3 regions of the Megasphaera vaginalis (ex Srinivasan et al. 2021) genome follow, and region 3 is predicted to be linked to each of the others. Evidence: riboswitches for the same ligand, from Rfam matches in the RefSeq annotation. Region 3 holds a riboswitch; each other region holds the start of a gene.
What was found. A riboswitch is a leader RNA that binds a small molecule or an ion and turns the genes downstream of it on or off. The one in region 3 is predicted to bind ZMP and ZTP.
Positions count from the first base shown of each region.

Region 1 (5,946 bases), on a different contig from region 3:
GCAGCATGAGCGTATACGGATGAAACCCGCCCTCCGTCACCAGATGCAGTCTGGTGACGGAGGGCGGGTTTCACGATATCAAGCAGGGTTATATGAATTCAGACAGGTCCTTTTCAATGGCATCAAGCCAGGCCTTACTGGTGTCACCGTCACGACGCCGGCAGATGAACGGATGCCTGACGACGGCACCGGCGCAAGCGGTTTCCAGCGTTTGCAGCGTAGCGATGATGTCCGTTGAGCCGGATGTAGCAAAGGGGATAACCGTTTTGTTTTCAAAATCGCATTTCTTCAAAAATTGTGTCATGAAGGCGGGGACGTCGTAGTACCAAACGGGGTAGCCGATAAAGATCGCGTCATACTGGGACGTATTCGGTATGGACGCTGTTACGCCGGGGATGCGGCGCGTTATTTTTTCCCAGCCGGCTTGGAGAACGGCAAGGAGATAATTACCGTATTTTTTCTGCGGCGTCAAGGCGATGACATCGCAGTGAAAGCGGCTTTCGATCTTTTCGGCCAATGCTTTGGTGCGGCCCGTTTGTGAATAATATATAATCAGTGATTTCATAGAAAACCTCCTATCGGATACGGTAAGCTATATTTCTATTGTAAATCAACTGTCGTAAAGAAAACAGTGTTTTCAAATTTTTTTTCAGTGAGTCAGGCGACGTGTGATAAAATGGTAAAAACACAGGAAATTTAAGCTATATCGGAAAGAAAAGAAACGTGAGGGATTAAGATCATGAAAAAGCGAATTCTGGGAATTATCGGTGCCGGTCATGTCGGCGCTCATGTTGCTTATGCCGTCGGTCTGAAGGGAAGTGCCGATGAGGTGCGGATCTTGGATATAAACGAAAATTTGTTGACCAGTCAGTGTCAGGATCTGATGGACGCCGTCAAATACATGCCTCATCGTATTTCGTACGGTGCCGCGACATGGGCTGACCTGAGAGACTGTGATCTTCTCGTCAATGCCTTGGGGCCGACAGAACGATATGTGACGGAAGACAGGAATGATGAAATGGACTATACCGTAAAAGCGGCCGCCCTTTGCGGTGAGGAAATCAAGCGTTGCGGCTTCGACGGCATTCTCCTCAATATTACGAATCCCTGTGATGTCGTTACCGCTGTTTTGGCTGCCCGTTGCGGGTTGCCGGCACGACGTGTTTTCGGTACCGGCACGGGACTCGACACGGCACGGCTCATCAATTTTCTGGCACAAAGCACGGGGCTATCACACGGCTCGATTACGGCGTATATGATGGGGGAACACGGATTTGCACAAATGGTACCGTGGTCGCTCGTGCGTTTCGGCGGCCGTCCTTTGACCGAAGTGGCGGCACAGGCGCCGTTCGACTTCGACAGAGACCGCCTCAGGCAACAGACCATCGATGCCGGTTGGGCCGTGTACAGCGGTAAGCGGGCAACGGAATACGGCATCTGTTCGACGGCGATGAAGATCATTGACGCCGTTTTTCACGATACGAAAGAGATCATGGCGGTCAGCGCTTTTTTGGACGGGCCTTACGGCCAATACGGCATTTATTGCGGTTGTCCCGCCGTCATCGGTGCCGCCGGCGTGGAGAAGGTAATGGACTATGCGCTGACGGCGGAAGAAGAAAAAGAATTTCGGCGCTGCTGTCGCGTCGTCAGAGACAATATTGCCGCCGCAGAATCGCTTCTGGCTTCGGAAAAGGCTCAGGTTCTTGATTTATGAGCGTCGATAACAGTATAATTTAAAAAGAATATCTGAATTTATCTCACGGAGGAAGCAGTATCATGATTACATGTAACGGCAGCGGCAATCCGGATGCGATTGCTCTCGGCATTGATAAGCGTTTGCGCGCGTTATCCCATTTGTCAAAAGAAGAAGGGGAGCTTCTTCGAGCCTATGTGAACAACAGGCCGGAATTGCTGCATTATCGGTCGATACATACCTTTCACTGTCTGTATGAAGACAGGGTGCGTACGTATTTTCTCGTCGGACTGGAAAATAAGCCGCTCCGTTACAGCATGCACGAAGATTTTTTGGCTGCCAAACGCATCACTGCCGCTGCCATGTCGGAAGGCGTTACGGAGTTGGCCGTATTCATCGATACCTTGGAAATGGATATGGTATCTTTGATCGACGGACTGCTGTATCGTAATTATGCGTTCAATCGCTATAAACGAGAGGCGGAGGAAGAGTCGATAAAAAATATCAACCTGATTACGTCCAGCCTGAAAATAAAGGATTTCAATACGCTTTGCTATGTATATTCTTCCATCTATGAAGGCGTGTATCTGGCCCGTGATCTGGTGAACACGCCTTCCAACGACTTGACGCCGCGCCGGTTCTGCGACTTGGCGGCAACTATTTGCAAAGGCGACAACATGGAAGTCGAGGTCATGAATAAATGGAATCTGGAAAAGCGGAATATGGGAGGAATTGTTGCCGTCGGTAAAGGCAGCATGAACCCGCCGCAGCTGTTGACGCTGTCTTACAAAGGCGATCCGGACAGCAGAGAGACGGTAGCCGTTGTCGGCAAAGGGATTATTTATGACAGCGGCGGCTTGTCCTTAAAAAGTCACGCCGCGCTGGAATTCATGAAAGACGACATGGCCGGCGCCGCCGCCGCGCTGGGAGTTATGCGGGCGCTGATGTTGCTGAAATATCCGATCAATGTCGTTGCTGTCATGCCTTTGGCGGAAAACGTTCCGTCCAGCATGTCTTACCGCGTTGACGATGTGATTACGATGTATGACGGTCATACGGTGGAAATTAAGAATACCGATGCCGAAGGCCGCCTTATCCTCGCCGATGCCGTTACGTATGCGCAGGAGAAGGGCGCGACAAGGATCATCGACTTGGCGACGCTGACAGGAGCTTGTGTTACCGCCTTGGGGACGATTCGTTCCGGCATGTTCGGCAATGATCAGGAGTGGATGAACCGATTCTTTGCTGCCGCCGGCAGGGCTCATGAAAAGGTCTGGCAGCTGCCGTTGGACAGGGAATACGAAGAGGAGTTGAAAAGCACTGTTGCCGACTTGAAAAATGTCGGTTCGACCGGATCCGGCGCCGGTGCTATCGTGGCGGCGCAATTCATCAAGCAATTCGTGAAGCCTGAAACGGCCTGGATTCATCTCGACATTGCCGGAACCGCTTTTAGTGAAAAAAAGGATGAAAGCGGTTTCAGCGGCGCTACCGGCGTAGGGGTCAAGACGATTCTGGAATTTTTGCGAGGCGGACGATGATGAAGGCGGATCTGCACATGCACACAACTTGTTCCGACGGTCTCCACACGCCGGCGGAACTGACGGCAATGGCTGCGGCGGCAAAGCTTGACGTCATCGCTATTTCCGACCACGATACGATGGCGGCATATGACGGTACGCACAGGCTGCATGATGGTGTAAAGATTATCAGCGCCATTGAAATGAGCAGTGACTGCGCCGATGAAGATGTCCATATTCTCGGCTATCATCTGGATCCGGCGAACGAAGAGTTGCAGGACTATTGCCGCGATTTCAAGGAGCGGCGCGCAGTACGGGCAAGAAAGATCGTTGAGAAATGCACGGCTCTCGGCTATGCGCTTGATCTCACCGTTGTCAATGATATACTGCGGCGCGGCGGTACTGTCGGCAGACCGCATATTGCGGCTATGTTGGTGGAAAAAGGCTATTTTTCATCAGTTTCTGCGGTCTTTGAAAGGATCCTTTCCCGTAACGGCCCGGCTTACGTTCCCTATGATCGTTACGATATCGACGCCTGCATTGAACTCATTCACCGTGCCGGCGGCCTGTCCTTTTTAGCGCACCCGTCGCTGCTTAAAGCGGCCTTGCCGCAGGTCTTGCAGCATCCCTTCGACGGCATAGAGGTATATCATCCGAAGAATCGGGGCCGGTATGACGAATTTCTCGGCATTGCGCGGGAAAAGGATTGGCTGGTCAGCGGCGGTTCCGATTACCACGGCACGATCGGCCGCTACCCTGACGGTCTCGGCGTTTTTTCCTTTGATGCGGCGCCGTTGCAGCCGCTCCTTTCTTATAAAGGATGAGAAAATGAAAATTATCGGATTTATCGGCCCCAGCGGCACCGGCAAAAGCCACCATGCGCTGGTTGTCGCTTATGACAATCATATTGACAGCATCATTGACGACGGTCTTCTCATCTATCAGAACCGCATTATTGCCGGCTGTTCCGCAAAAGATGAGACCAATCGCATGCGCGCCGTTCGCTGCGCCATCTTTCTTGAGCCGTCTCACGCCGCAGCCGTCCGCGAGGCGCTGAGCCGGGTAAAGCCGGAAAAACTGTTGATCCTGGGGACATCGAAGCACATGGTGCAGCGCATCCGCGAAGCCTTGTATTTGCCGCCTGTCGATGCGTATATCCGGATTGAAGAGGTTTCCTGCGCCGCCGAGATCGCCAAAGCCAGAGCCATCCGCAAAGCGGAGGGAAAACATATCATTCCCGTGCCGACAATGGAATTGAAATCCCATTTTCACGGCTATCTCCTCGATCCGATCCGTTCGTTTCTCCACAACCGGAGCGGCAAAAAAGGACCTGATTTCGAACAGTCCGTTGTCAGACCGATCTTCAGTTATTACGGTAAGCTCATCTTTTCTGATGACGTCTTTTTCGCTCTGATCCGTCATTGTTTGGCCGGGATCGACGGTATCGTCAAGGTAAACCGCGTCAAGGTGGCGAAGAATTATGTGCCGGGCAGCAACGGACTGGCCGTCGTTTTGGGCGTTACCGTCCGGTACGGCGTCCATATTAAGACGCTGATGCAGCGGATCCGCTGTTCGCTGCAGGACGACATCGAGTATACGACAGGCATGTCCGTCGACATTCTGAAGATTACCGTTCGTGATGTCGTCGAGTAAAATCCGTCTGTTGACAAGGCTGCGAGCCAGTTTGTATAATGAAAAAGGAATCATGTGACTGACGGAAGTGGGCTGACCACAGGGAGCATGATCGATAAAAAGCCGACCGTCTGGGCAAATGAGTCCGGGAGTGTCGGTGTTTTTTTTATTCCCAGGAGGAAATGACGATGAAAGAACTGCAATTGAAATACGGATGCAATCCCAATCAGAAGGCGACGAGAGTGTATATGAAAAACGGCGGCGACTTGCCGCTTGAAGTTATGAACGGCCGTCCCGGCTATATCAATTTGCTCGATGCGCTGAACAGCTACCAATTAGTTAAAGAACTGAAAGCAGCGACAGGACTGCCGGCTGCGGCCTCGTTCAAGCATGTCAGTCCGGCAGGCGCTGCCGTGGCTGTTGAAATGAGCGATACCTTGAAAAAGATATATTACGTTGACGATTTGGAACTGTCGCCGTTGGCCGGAGCCTATGCCTGTGCCCGTGGCGCTGATCGCATGAGTTCGTACGGCGATTTCGTCGCCCTTTCCGATACGTGCGACGCCGCGACGGCGACGCTGCTGAAACGGGAAGTTTCAGACGGCGTTATCGCACCGGGATATACGGAAGAAGCGTTGAAAATTTTGAAGGAAAAACGGCAAGGCTCGTATTGCGTATTGAAGATCGACGCCGCTTATGTGCCTGCAGTGCCGGAGCATAAAGAGGTCTTCGGCGTTACCTTTGAGCAGGACCGCAATAACGCGGTCATTACAAAGGATCTTTTTGCCGTTCGGCCGACGCGCAACAAAGAGATTCCCGAAAGCGCGCAGCGTGATTTGCTCGTGGCGCTGATTACCTTGAAATATACGCAGTCAAATTCGGTTTGCTATGTTAAAGACGGCATGACGATCGGCGTCGGTGCCGGACAGCAGTCGCGCGTCCACTGTACGCGCCTGGCAGGGAATAAGGCCGATGTCTGGTGGCTCCGGCAGAACCCGAAGGTGTTGGCGTTACCTTTCAGGGATGATATCCGTCGCCCTGATCGTGACAATACGATAGACGTTTATATCTCCGATGATTGGGAAGACGTCCTTGCCGACGGTG
Region 1 is NZ_AWXA01000008.1:79,907-85,852, reverse strand. Features, by position in the region: gene HMPREF1250_RS02325 (flavodoxin) at 89-565, opposite strand; gene HMPREF1250_RS02320 (lactate/malate family dehydrogenase) at 740-1,714, shown strand; gene HMPREF1250_RS02315 (leucyl aminopeptidase family protein) at 1,777-3,231, shown strand; gene HMPREF1250_RS02310 (PHP domain-containing protein) at 3,228-4,034, shown strand; gene HMPREF1250_RS02305 (Asp23/Gls24 family envelope stress response protein) at 4,039-4,863, shown strand; ZMP/ZTP riboswitch at 4,908-4,986, shown strand; gene HMPREF1250_RS02300 (phosphoribosylaminoimidazolecarboxamide formyltransferase) at 5,031-5,946, shown strand, end outside.
Region 1: it holds a riboswitch for ZMP and ZTP, as region 3 does, so the genes downstream of both, HMPREF1250_RS02300 (phosphoribosylaminoimidazolecarboxamide formyltransferase) here and HMPREF1250_RS07320 (OFA family MFS transporter) in region 3, are expected to answer to the same signal.

Region 2 (5,946 bases), on a different contig from region 3:
ACGCCGGGTATCGGCTTTGCCATCGGCATGGAACGATTGCTGCTCACGTTGAAAGAGCAAGGTCTGCTGCCGCCGGTTCCGGAAAATAAACCGGTCTTTATCGTTGCCTTGGGGAATGCCGCTAAGACGATAGCCTTCGGCTGGCAGCAAGAATTGCGCCGTCGCGGTATTTATGCCGAGATCGACGTTATGGGGCGGAGCATGAAGGGGCAGATGAAAGCGGCTAATAAATTGGGCGCCGCTTACACGGTCATTATCGGTGAAGAGGAAATGACGGCGCAGACGGCACAGATTCGCAATATGGAAACAAAGGCGCAGGACAGTGTTGCTTTTGATGATATCGTTGCTTACGTAGAAGCACATAAGAAGGGATGATTACGTAATGGATACAATGGAAGGTTTAAGTCGTTCGCATTATTGTACGGCCGTTTCGGAAGCCGATACGGGTAAAGAAGTCGTTCTTTGCGGTTGGGTGGAACGTCGCCGCGATCACGGCGGCTTGATTTTTATCGACTTGCGTGACCGCACGGGCATCGTGCAGGTCGTCGCTTCGCCTGATTATGCCGAAGAAGCGTTTAAAAAAGCGGAACAGGTGCGTAACGAATACGTGTTGGCCATTCGCGGCATCGTCCGCCTGCGTGACGCTGAAACAGTAAATCCCAAGATGGCGACTGGCACGATCGAAATCCGCTGCGAAGAAATGCGCGTGCTGAATCTGTCCAAAACACCGCCCTTCTATATTGAAGATCATATCGATGTCGACGAAAAAATCCGCTTGAAATATCGCTACCTCGACTTGCGTCGCCCGGAAATGCAGAACAATTTGATTATGCGGCATCGCGTTAAACATGCTATGCGTGAATTTCTCAACAGTCGCGGCTTTATCGATATCGAAACGCCGGAATTGTGCAAGAGCACTCCAGAGGGAGCACGTGATTATCTCGTGCCCAGTCGCGTCAATGACGGCAAGTTTTACGCATTGCCGCAGTCCCCGCAGATTTTCAAACAGCTGCTGATGATTTCCGGTATGGATCGTTATTATCAGATCGCTCGCTGTTTTCGTGACGAAGACCTGAGAGCCGACAGGCAGCCTGAATTTACGCAGCTTGACCTGGAAATGTCCTTCATGAGTCAAGAAGATATCCTCCAGCTGACGGAAGCTATGATTTGCCATGTCTTCCAAGCCGTTTTGGGTCATGAAATCGAGCGGCCGATCCGACGGATCACCTGGGATTATGCAATGGAAAATTACGGCTCAGATAAGCCGGATCTCCGTTTCGACATGAAATTTCACGATATTACGGCGCTCGTCAAAGATACGGAATTCAAAGTTTTCCGCAGCGTGATTGAAAACGGCGGTCAGGTCAAGGCGATTAATGTTAAGGGATATTCACAGATACCGCGCCGCGAACTGGACGGACTGGTAGAATACGTTGCTACCTACGGCGCCAAAGGACTGGCCTGGATCTGCTTTACGCCGGACGGCTTGAAATCACAGGTTAAGAAGTTCCTCGGTGAAGACACGCTTCAGGCTATCGGCAGAGAATGCGGGTCCGAAACGGGCGACTTGGTGTTGATGATTGCCGACAAACCTTCTGTCGTCGCGGCTTCTTTAGGAGAATTGCGTAAGGAAATGGCACGCCGTACGAACTGTATCCGTGAAGATGAATTTGCTTTTACCTGGGTCGTCGACTTCCCCATGTTCGAATATAGTGAAGAAGAAAAACGGTATGTCGCCATGCACCACCCGTTTACAGCCATTCGTGACGAAGATCTGGACAAGTTGGAAACCGATCCCGGCCACGTTTATGCCAAGGCCTATGACCTCGTTCTCAACGGCGTAGAATTGGGCGGCGGTTCATTGCGTATTTATCAGCCGGAACTGCAACAGCGCGTTTTTAAAGCTATCGGCCTGACGGAAGAAGAAGCGGAACAGAAATTCGGCTTCTTGCTCCGTGCCTTTGAATATGGCGCGCCGCCGCATGGCGGTTTGGCTTTCGGCTTGGATCGGATGATCATGCTGATGCTGAAACGTAAATCCATTCGCGATGTCATCGCTTTCCCGAAAACGCAGAATGCTATCGATCCGATGAGTGAAGCGCCGTCACCGGTTACGCCGAAACAGCTTCATGAATTACATATTCAGATAGAAGAAGAGTTAGTCAAAAAATAACGTATTACTGCCGCCAGCTCTATAGAAGAGAGGCGGCAGTTTTATTTAAAAAGCAATTTATTTGTTAATAATCATTGTAATTTATTTTAAACGTGGTTTACTATGTATAAATCTTATAGAGATTGCGTTGATGACTATTTTTAGGAATAGCCCTGGTCCGCGAATAGACAAGGAGGAACGCAGCATGTTGGATAACAAAGTAAAAGAGCTTATTAACAAACAGATCAATCAGGAATTTTATTCTTCGTACCTGTATTTGGCATTCGCCAACTTTTATTACGATAAAGGACTCGACGGGTTTGCTCATTGGTACGATGTGCAGGCGCAGGAAGAACACGATCATGCGATGCTGATGCGTACATATCTGCATAATAACGGTGAATCCGTGACGTTTGAGGCGATTGAAAAACCGTCTTTGGCCTGTAACGATATCATCGATCCGATGAAGGCCGCTTATGCCCATGAACAATATGTCACGCATCTGATCAATGAAATTTACAGAGCTGCCGACGAGGTTCACGATTATCGTACGATGCAATGCTTCGACTGGTTCGTCAAAGAGCAGGGAGAGGAAGAAAAGAATGCCGACGGACTGATCAAAAAATACGAACTTTTCGGTTCCGATCCGAAGGGGCTGTACGCGCTGAATCAGGAATTGCTCGGCCGTACGTATGCAGCGCCGACGTTGGTTCTGTAAGTCTTGGCAGAAGGACCCGCAAATTTTGCGGGTCCTTTTTATTTTGGCGGTGACGGGATATGGTATAATAAAAAAGAAAGGAGAAAAGTGATGCAAACTATTCATTATGTAATGGCAGATCCCAGCGGGAACACGACTGTTCTTGTCTTGGATCGAATCGATCGGGCTGATCATAGTGTTGTAGCCGCCAAGTTGCTCGTCTCCGAAGCACTTGAAGCGGAACAGGTTGCTTATCTGACCATGGATCCGGCAGACGGCACTGCTCTTCGCATTGATATGATGGGCGGCGAGTTTTGCGGTAACGCTTCGCGCAGTGCCGCCGCTTATGCCCTGTCCTTGACGAGAGAGGACAAGGGAATGTATCGTGTATCCTGTTCGGGTTGCACTGTGCCGTTAGGTGTTGCCGTTGAGCGTAAAGGGGATGTTTTTCAAGCCGTCATTGATATGCCTCTGCCGGAGTCGGTGGAAGCCGTGCTGATTCCCGTCAATGATTTACCGTACCGGTTTTTCAAGGTGACGTTGCCGGGAATCGTGCATTTCGTTTATTTCGTACAAACCGGCGATAATGTCGATAAGGAAATTTATTGGCAGGCGCTGCGCGAATATGTCTCTACTGACGCCTATGCGGCATACGGGCTAATCATTGTCGATACGCAGGCGCTGACCATGGTTCCTGCCGTCTATGTGGCGGAAACGGATACACGTTACTGGGAACGAAGTTGCGGCAGCGGATCGGCAGCGGCAGCGGCGGCGTTGGCCTGTGTCGGGAGACGGAATGTAGCTTGTACATTGCGCCAGCCGGGCGGCGCAATTGCGATTGCTGCCAAAGTCGATGACGGGGAATTGCAGTCGCTTCGTATCGGCGGAACAGTTGCGCTTTCAGCTGTACAAACGGTGCTTATTGAATAAGCGGACAGGGGCCTTGCAGGGACGGCTGATTGACAAAGACAGATGCCGTTTTGTATAATAAATGCATAGATCATGTGACTGACGGAAGTGGGTTGACCACAGGGAGCATGATCGATGCGAGCCGACCGTCTGGGCAGAGATTCCGGAATGTCGGTATTTTTTTTGCTACTATCGAGGAGCTGACGATGACGATGGAAAAAGTATTGAGTGATATTCAAATCGCGCAACGGACAACGTTGGAACCGATTACGAGCATTGCGGAAAAAGTGGGCTTGACGGCAGATGATTTGGAATTATACGGTAAATACAAGGCAAAGATATCCTTTGACGCGATTCGACGCCTGTCCAAAAACCGGGACGGTAAATTGGTCTTGGTAACGGCAATCAATCCGACACCGGCCGGTGAAGGAAAGTCGATGACGACGATCGGCCTGGCGCAGGCGCTGAATCGCATGGGACATAAGACGATCGTCGCCATGCGCGAGCCGTCTCTCGGCCCCGTTTTCGGGATTAAGGGCGGCGCCGCCGGCGGCGGCTATTCGCAAGTATTGCCGATGGAGGATATCAATCTCCACTTTACCGGCGATATGCATGCCATTACAACGGCCAATAACCTGCTTGCAGCAGCTATTGATAATCACGTCCATCAGGGAAACTCCCTGCGCATTGATATCCGCCGGGTCGTCTGGAAACGCGTCATGGATATGAATGATCGCGCGCTGCGTAATGTTGTCGTCGCTATGGGGGGAACCGTTTGCGGCTTTCCCAGAGAAGACCACTTCATGATTACCGTCGCTTCGGAAATTATGGCCGTCCTTTGCCTGGCGGAAGATCTGATGGATCTGAAGCGGCGCATGGCGAATATTATCGTCGCCTACGATTTGGACGGGCAGCCTGTTCGGGCCGGCGATCTCGGTGTTGCCGGCGCCATGGCTGTTTTGATGAAAGACGCCATCAAGCCCAATCTCGTGCAGACGACGGAAAACACACCGGCGCTGGTTCATGGCGGTCCTTTTGCCAATATTGCGCACGGCTGCAATTCCGTCGTAGCGACGAAACTGGCCATGAAGATGGGGGAAATCACGGTTACCGAAGCCGGTTTCGGCGCCGATCTGGGCGGCGAAAAATTTATGGACATTAAATGCCGGTTTGCCGGTATTAAACCGGATGCCGTCGTGCTCGTAGCAACAATTCGGGCTTTGAAAATGCATGGCGGTGTGAAAAAAAGCGATTTGCAAGTGGAAGATGTGGTCGCTCTGGAAAAAGGGTTTGCCAATCTGGCCAAGCATATTGAAAATATGCGTAAATTTGATGTTCCCGTTCTGGTCAGCATCAACCGCTTCCTGACCGATACGCCGGCGGAAATTGAAAAATTGACCGATCTTTGCCGCGCTTACGGCGTTGATGTCAGTTTGGGCGATTGCTGGGCGCAAGGCGGCGCCGGCGGACTGGATATGGGTGAAAAGGTACTGGCGCTCATGGCGGCACCGAAGAAACCGTATAAACCGCTTTATGAAGCAACGGAATCTATTGCCAAAAAATTGGAAACGATCGTCAGGGAAATTTATGGCGGTGACGGCGTCATCTTTGAAAGCAGAGCGAAGAAACAAGTGGAAGAATTGGAAAGACTGGGGCTGGACAAAATGCCTGTCTGTGTAGCGAAAACGCAGTATTCCTTATCGGATAATGCCGATCTGCTTGGCGCGCCGACAGGATTTACCGTTACGGTCAAAGATGTGCGCGTCTGCACGGGCGCAGGGTTTATTGTTTGTGAAACGGGAAATATTATGACTATGCCGGGCTTACCGAAGGTGCCGGCGGCGAATCGGATGGATATTGATGAAAACGGTGTTATTACAGGATTGTTCTGATCGTAAGAGGCCTTTTGGCAAAGCGGTAATCGAAGAGTTTTTGGCAGCGGCGTCCTCGGCGGAGCCGGTTCCGGGCGGCGGCGGCATTGCCGCTTTAACGGCGGCTTCAGCAGCGGCGCTTTTGGAAATGGTAGCCAATTTGACTGTTCATAAAAAAGGCTGTGAAAAGGTTGCGCCGCTGTTGACGGCGACAGCGGCGGAGGCTGCCTCCTTGAGGCGGCAATACATAGCCGCCATTGATGCGGACGGCGAAGCGTTTGCCGCCGTTTTGACGGCCCTGCGCATCAATAAGGCAG
Region 2 is NZ_AWXA01000053.1:57,452-63,397, forward strand. Features, by position in the region: gene hisS (histidine--tRNA ligase) at 1-375, shown strand, start outside; gene aspS (aspartate--tRNA ligase) at 383-2,173, shown strand; gene HMPREF1250_RS09450 (ferritin) at 2,358-2,870, shown strand; gene HMPREF1250_RS09455 (hypothetical protein) at 2,961-3,779, shown strand; ZMP/ZTP riboswitch at 3,844-3,921, shown strand; gene HMPREF1250_RS09460 (formate--tetrahydrofolate ligase) at 3,971-5,650, shown strand; gene HMPREF1250_RS09465 (cyclodeaminase/cyclohydrolase family protein) at 5,619-5,946, shown strand, end outside.
Region 2: it holds a riboswitch for ZMP and ZTP, as region 3 does, so the genes downstream of both, HMPREF1250_RS09460 (formate--tetrahydrofolate ligase) here and HMPREF1250_RS07320 (OFA family MFS transporter) in region 3, are expected to answer to the same signal.

Region 3 (5,946 bases):
TGCGATTAACGGCCTCAAAAAATATTGACGCCGTCAATCGGCGAATCTTTTTGTCGAAAAGTTCAGCCTTCACGCATTCTTTTAAAGCCGCGCCACGACCGTATGTAAAGACAGGCTGCAGTCTTCAAAAAGAGGTACCGCAGACCGACGGTCCACGATACCTCAACAACGCGCCTATTCCGTTTTTATTCAGGCATGCTTTACTTCCTGTTCCGTCCATGCCGTTTCCGTACCGATGATGCCGTGACGTGTCTTGTATTTAAGATAAGCCATGACTAAAAAAACGACGACAAGGCAGCCGGAAAAGAACTGCAAGGTTACGGCGTAGCTGTTGGTCGTTTCTCTGATCCAGGAAAGAAGCAGGGGCCCGGCAACTCCGGCAGCGCCCCAAGCCGTCAGGACCCGGCCGTGAATAGCGCTCAGTTCCAAGGTGCCGAAGAGATCGCTGAGATAGGCCGGCATACAGGAAAAGCCGCCGCCATAACAGGTTATGATCAGGAGTACGAGGATCTGAAAACTGAAGGAATTAGTAACGGTTGAAAGCTTATAAAAGGCTGCCACTTCCAAGGCAAAGAACAACAGATACGTATTGGCTCGCCCGATATAGTCGGAAACCGTCGCCCACGCAATGCGGCCGGCGCCGTTCATGAAGCCGATGATCCCGACCATGGACGCTGCCGCCAGCGGTGTCATATGGACGACTTCCTGCGCCATTGGCGACGCAACGGCAAGCAGGGCAATACCACAGGTAATGTTGGTGAAGAAGAGGAACCAAATCGTGTAAAGCTGCCATGTTTTCATCGCTTTTTTGACGGTGAACTGCGGTAGTGCCGCCGCATAGACAGGCCGTTTCCTGCCGCTTTCTTCCAGCACTTTATCCCGAGGTACGATATCACCGGCTGCAGGCGGCGCCAGATAAAGGGACGATGCCGTCATGACGATAAAATAAACGCCGCCGAGAATAACGAAGTTCGTCACCAGCCCGAAAGATTCAACAAGAAGTTGCATCACCGGTCCGGCAATCATGCTGGCAAACCCGAATCCCATAATAACCAGACCCGTGGCAAAACCGCGATTATGCGGAAACCATTTGACCAACGTCGACACCGGCGTTATATACCCCGTACCGAGGCCGATACCGCCGATAACGCCATAGGCCAGGTAAAGCAGCGGCAGACTGTGCAAATGTAATGCCAACGCCGTGCCGAACATACCGCCGCAAAAAAAGAATGCCGCCAAAAGTCCTGATTTGCGGGGCCCGATCTTCTGAACGAAAGCGCCCAGACAGCCGGCTGAAAGGCCCAAGAACAAAATAGCCAGAGAAAATGTCCACGTCGTTTCTTTCAACGTAAATCCCATGCTCTGCATGATCGGTTTGGTCAGCACACTCCACGCATATACACTGCCGATACAAATGTGAAGTCCCATAGCGGATAAAGCGATAAGCCACCGATTTCTCTTCATACAATACCCCTCTCTCGTACGAAAACGTAAAAAGAGATATAAAAAATACCGACCCTTTCCGGCCAAAGTATACATTCATATCTCTGCCCAGACGGTCGGCTCATACTTTATGCGATACGGTTCATGTGGTTAATTCCACTATCCGTCAGTTCCATATCGGTTTTGTTGTTCTTTTATTATAGGCAGTGACATATACTTTGTCAACTCTTATGATAAGATATAATAAATAATAATTATTTATTGATAAAAAGGAGCGAATCATGATGTATAATACACTTATCATCGGCTTCGGTAAAGCCGGCAAAACATTGGCAGGAAAGTTGGCAGCTAAAGGAGAAAAGGTTGCCCTCATTGAAAAAAGCTCACATATGTACGGCGGTACCTGCATCAATACGGGCGCCGGCCCCTTTATTCCCCCGATCAAAGGCATAAAAGATAACGCCTTCGTCTATGTCAGTGAAACCATCATGGATCTTGACGTCTTGCCTGAAAAGCTGACGATCATCGGCGGCGGTTATATCGGTCTCGAATTTGCTTCCATGTTTGCCGAATACGGCAGTGAAGTGACTATTCTGCAAGACGCCGACGTATTTCTCGGTCGTGAAGACAGTGATATGGCGCAAGCCATTCTCGCAGTCCTGACCGGACAGGGAATCCGTGTCGAAACCGGCGTTAACGTGACGGAAATAAACGACGGCACGACCCTATATGAAAAGGGCGGACAGATGCATACGCTGGCGGGAGACGCCGTTCTCGTCGCTACCGGCCGCCGCGTCGATACGACGGAACTGCAGCTGTCCAAAGCCGGGATCCGCACCGACGACGGCGGAATGATCGTTGTCGACGATCATCTGCGCACAACAGCGCCATCAGTTTGGGCGGCAGGTGACGTCTGCAACAAATTGCAATTTACGTACATGTCACTTGATGACAGCCGCATTATTTGGGACGATATATACGGCCAAAAAGTCCGAACTGTCGACAATCGCGGCGCGTTCGCCTACTCCGTCTTCATTAACCCCACATTCTCCCGCGTCGGCCTGAGTGAAGCCGAAGCCAAGCGTCAAGGACTTGCCTATACCGTCGTTTCCATGCCTGCAGCGGCTATTCCCAAAGCAAAGGTTTTGAGACAGGCCGACGGCTTGCTGAAAGCCTTAGTGGATCCGGAAACGGATCTGATTCTCGGTGCGCAGCTCTTCTGTGCCGATTCACATGAATTGATCAACATCATCCGCTTAGCGATGACACAAAATATCAAGTATACGGTTATTCGTGACTTTATTTTTACTCATCCGACACTGGCTGAAGGATTGAACGATCTTTTCGCCCTCGTTTGATCGCACTTGTTTGACGACAAACAGCCGCCATTACCGATGTAAAATCGGTAATGGCGGCTGTTTTATAACACTTGTTGTGTTTTTCATGCTATAACGCCGACTGTTGCGTATGCTGCGCCGCTGCAGCCTGTTCCGCCGCAAGTTGACTCAATGTCTGCCCTGCCGGCGCATCGCGGAGAACGTACGGATTTTCATCGCTCTTTCCCGCCGTCGCCGTAGCGAAATCGCTTCCAGATGCTCCTTTTTCTTTCAAAACGGCAAAGCCATAATCCAATAACGCCGCGGCATCGCCGAAACGATCAGAAGAATTCATTACAGCGGCGACGAGCGTCTTCCCTTCCCGCGTTGCCGAAGCAATCAGACAGGGACCACCATTATCGGTACTTCCTGTACGCACGCCGTTAGCACCCTCGTATTGGCCGGCAAGTAATTCGTTGAGCGACGTCAGCGTCTCCGTATCGCCGTCGGAATAGGTCATTTCATATGATGAACGGCTCACCAACGTACGAAAATCGCTGTTTTTCATTCCGTATGCGGCAATTTTCGCCAAATCGGCGGCAGTCGAATAATGACCGCTTTCCGGCAATCCGGAGGGATTGGTAAAATGCGTGTGCACGGCGCCGATAGCCAGCGCTTTATCATTCATTTTATCAACGAAATCACGCTGCGACGACGCCACGGTAGCGGCAATGTCCATGGCAGCATCACAGCCGCTGTACGTCATCATTCCGGCCAGCGCATTGCCGAGCGTAGCCGTTCTGTCGGCGCGAAGGCCCAGTACGGCTACGTCGCTGTCAAGTTGCGTCGATTCAGGGGCGATCGTTACGTTCCGGTCCATCTTTCCCTGTCCCAGTTCAAGGCCCAAAATGGCCGTCATCATCATGGTTGTACCGCCGGGGGATACTTGGGCATCGGCATTTTTGGCATAAAGGGCCGCACCTGTATCACAATCTGTGACATAAGCGGCAGCCGCACGGATTTCTGGCCTTTCCGGCATCGCCGCAACAGCCGTAAGAGAAGAGACAGTAAGGCAAATTACGGATAACGTGAACATTCTTTTTTTCAAAAACATTTTCTTCACATTCCTTCCTATATGATTACAACGGATTTTTGTTCGCCATTTTGGGCTTACGGGGATATTTTTTCGGACTTTCCTTTTCTTTGCGGATATAAAACACCGCCCGCTTGTCACTGATTCCGTAAAGAGAGACTGCCCTGACCACGGCGGCGGCGCCGCCGAGAACGGTCAGCGCCTTTGCCGCTTCCGCAAGTTCTTCTTCATAACGAGCTCCTTTCAGCGCAATGAAGGCGCCGCCGCACCGAACATACGGCAAGGCCCATTCGCTGAGGATGTTCAACCTGGCGACAGCTCGCGTCGTAACGATGTCGAAGGCCTCCCGGTATTCCGTACGGTGCGCTTCTTCTTCGGCTCTGCCGTGAAGAAAATGTACTCGTTCCAAACCCAACGCCGTCGTGACTTCTGCAACGAAGCGCAGTCGCTTTTGAAGGGAATCGAAAAAAGTGATCTCCAGATCAGGCCGCAAAATCGCCAAGGGAACGCCGGGAAACCCGGCGCCCGTCCCCAAATCGAGAAGCGACGCGTTTTCCGGAAACCAAACTGGTTCATAACAGGAAAGGCTGTCGGCCATATGTTTAACGGCAATCTCTTTCGGTTCCGTAATGGCCGTCAGATTCATTACTTTATTTTTTTCGACAAGCATGGCTGCAAAGGTATCAAATTGTTGCTGTTGTTTTTTTGTAAGCACAATGCCCAGCGGCGCCAATGCCGCCGTGAGTTCACATAGAAACATGTCCTTTTCCCTCCCGCTGCCGCTGTTCCAACCGAATCAGCAGCGCCGTAATGTCCGCCGGCGAAACGCCGGAAATACGGCTCGCCTGCCCGAGAGAACGAGGGCGGATTTCCGCCAGTTTTTGCCGCGCTTCGGCAGAGAGCGTCGCCAGTCCTTCATAGTCAAAATCGGGCGGCAACAGCTTTCGTTCAAAGCGGTTCATCTTTTCCACCTGTTCCAGTTGACGCGTTATATACCCTTCATACTTTATCAGAATTTCGATTTCTTCCCGAACGTCGTCAGCCAACTCGGCTAAAGGAAAATATTGCCGCAGCCGTTCATACGTCAGATCTTGACGGCGCAGCAGATCATATGCCGTCAAGCCCGTACGGATCGGCGCCGTACCTGCCGCCGCCAGTTTTTTCTGATTCTCCGCCGTCGGTGTGACGGCCAGTGATCGAAGTTCCTTCAGCGACGCCTCAACTGCCGCTTTTTTTCGACAAAAAAGATCATACCGTTCTGCCGATACCAGGCCGAGATCACGACCTTTTTGAGTCAACCGCAAGTCGGCATTGTCTTGCCGCAGAATCAGCCGATATTCGCTGCGGCTCGTCATCATGCGATAAGGCTCTTCCGTCCCTTTCGTCACCAGATCATCGATGAGAACGCCGATATAGGCTTCGGCGCGGGTCAGGATGAACGGCTCCTGTCCGGCAACCTTGCGGGCGGCATTGATACCCGCTATCAGTCCCTGTGCCGCCGCCTCTTCGTATCCGCTTGTCCCGTTCGACTGCCCGGCAGAAAACAGGCCGCTGATCTTTTTCGTTTCCAGCGACGGCGTCAATTGCAGCGGATCGAGACAATCGTATTCGATGGCGTACCCGGGACGCATGATCTTGACATCTTCCAGTCCCGGTATGGTCTGCAAAAACGCTTGCTGCACATCGACAGGCAGACTCGTACTCATTCCCTGTACGTACATTTCTTCCGTCATCAGTCCTTCCGGCTCAACGAAGAGCTGGTGTCTTCGCTTGTCGGCAAAACGGACGATCTTCGATTCGATGGACGGACAGTACCGCGGTCCTATCCCCTCTATGACACCGTTGCACATCGGCGCCCTGTCCAGATTGCGGCGAATGATCTCATGTGTCTCTTCATTCGTGAAAGTAAGCCAGCAACAGGCTTTATTCCGATTTTTCCGTTCCGAAAGAAACGAAAAGGCATGGCCTGCACTGTCTCCGTCTTGCCGGCTCATCTCGGCAGTCCGCAAGGTTCGTCTGTCGACGCGGGCCGGCGTCCCCGTCTTAAAGCGCATCAGTTTCAATCCGGCGGCGAGAAGAGACGCCGAAAGATCT
Region 3 is NZ_AWXA01000041.1:107,715-113,660, reverse strand. Features, by position in the region: gene HMPREF1250_RS07320 (OFA family MFS transporter) at 190-1,464, opposite strand; ZMP/ZTP riboswitch at 1,543-1,627, opposite strand; gene HMPREF1250_RS07315 (FAD-dependent oxidoreductase) at 1,725-2,801, shown strand; gene HMPREF1250_RS07310 (D-alanyl-D-alanine carboxypeptidase family protein) at 2,890-3,873, opposite strand; gene rsmG (16S rRNA (guanine(527)-N(7))-methyltransferase RsmG) at 3,899-4,612, opposite strand; gene mnmG (tRNA uridine-5-carboxymethylaminomethyl(34) synthesis enzyme MnmG) at 4,599-5,946, opposite strand, start outside.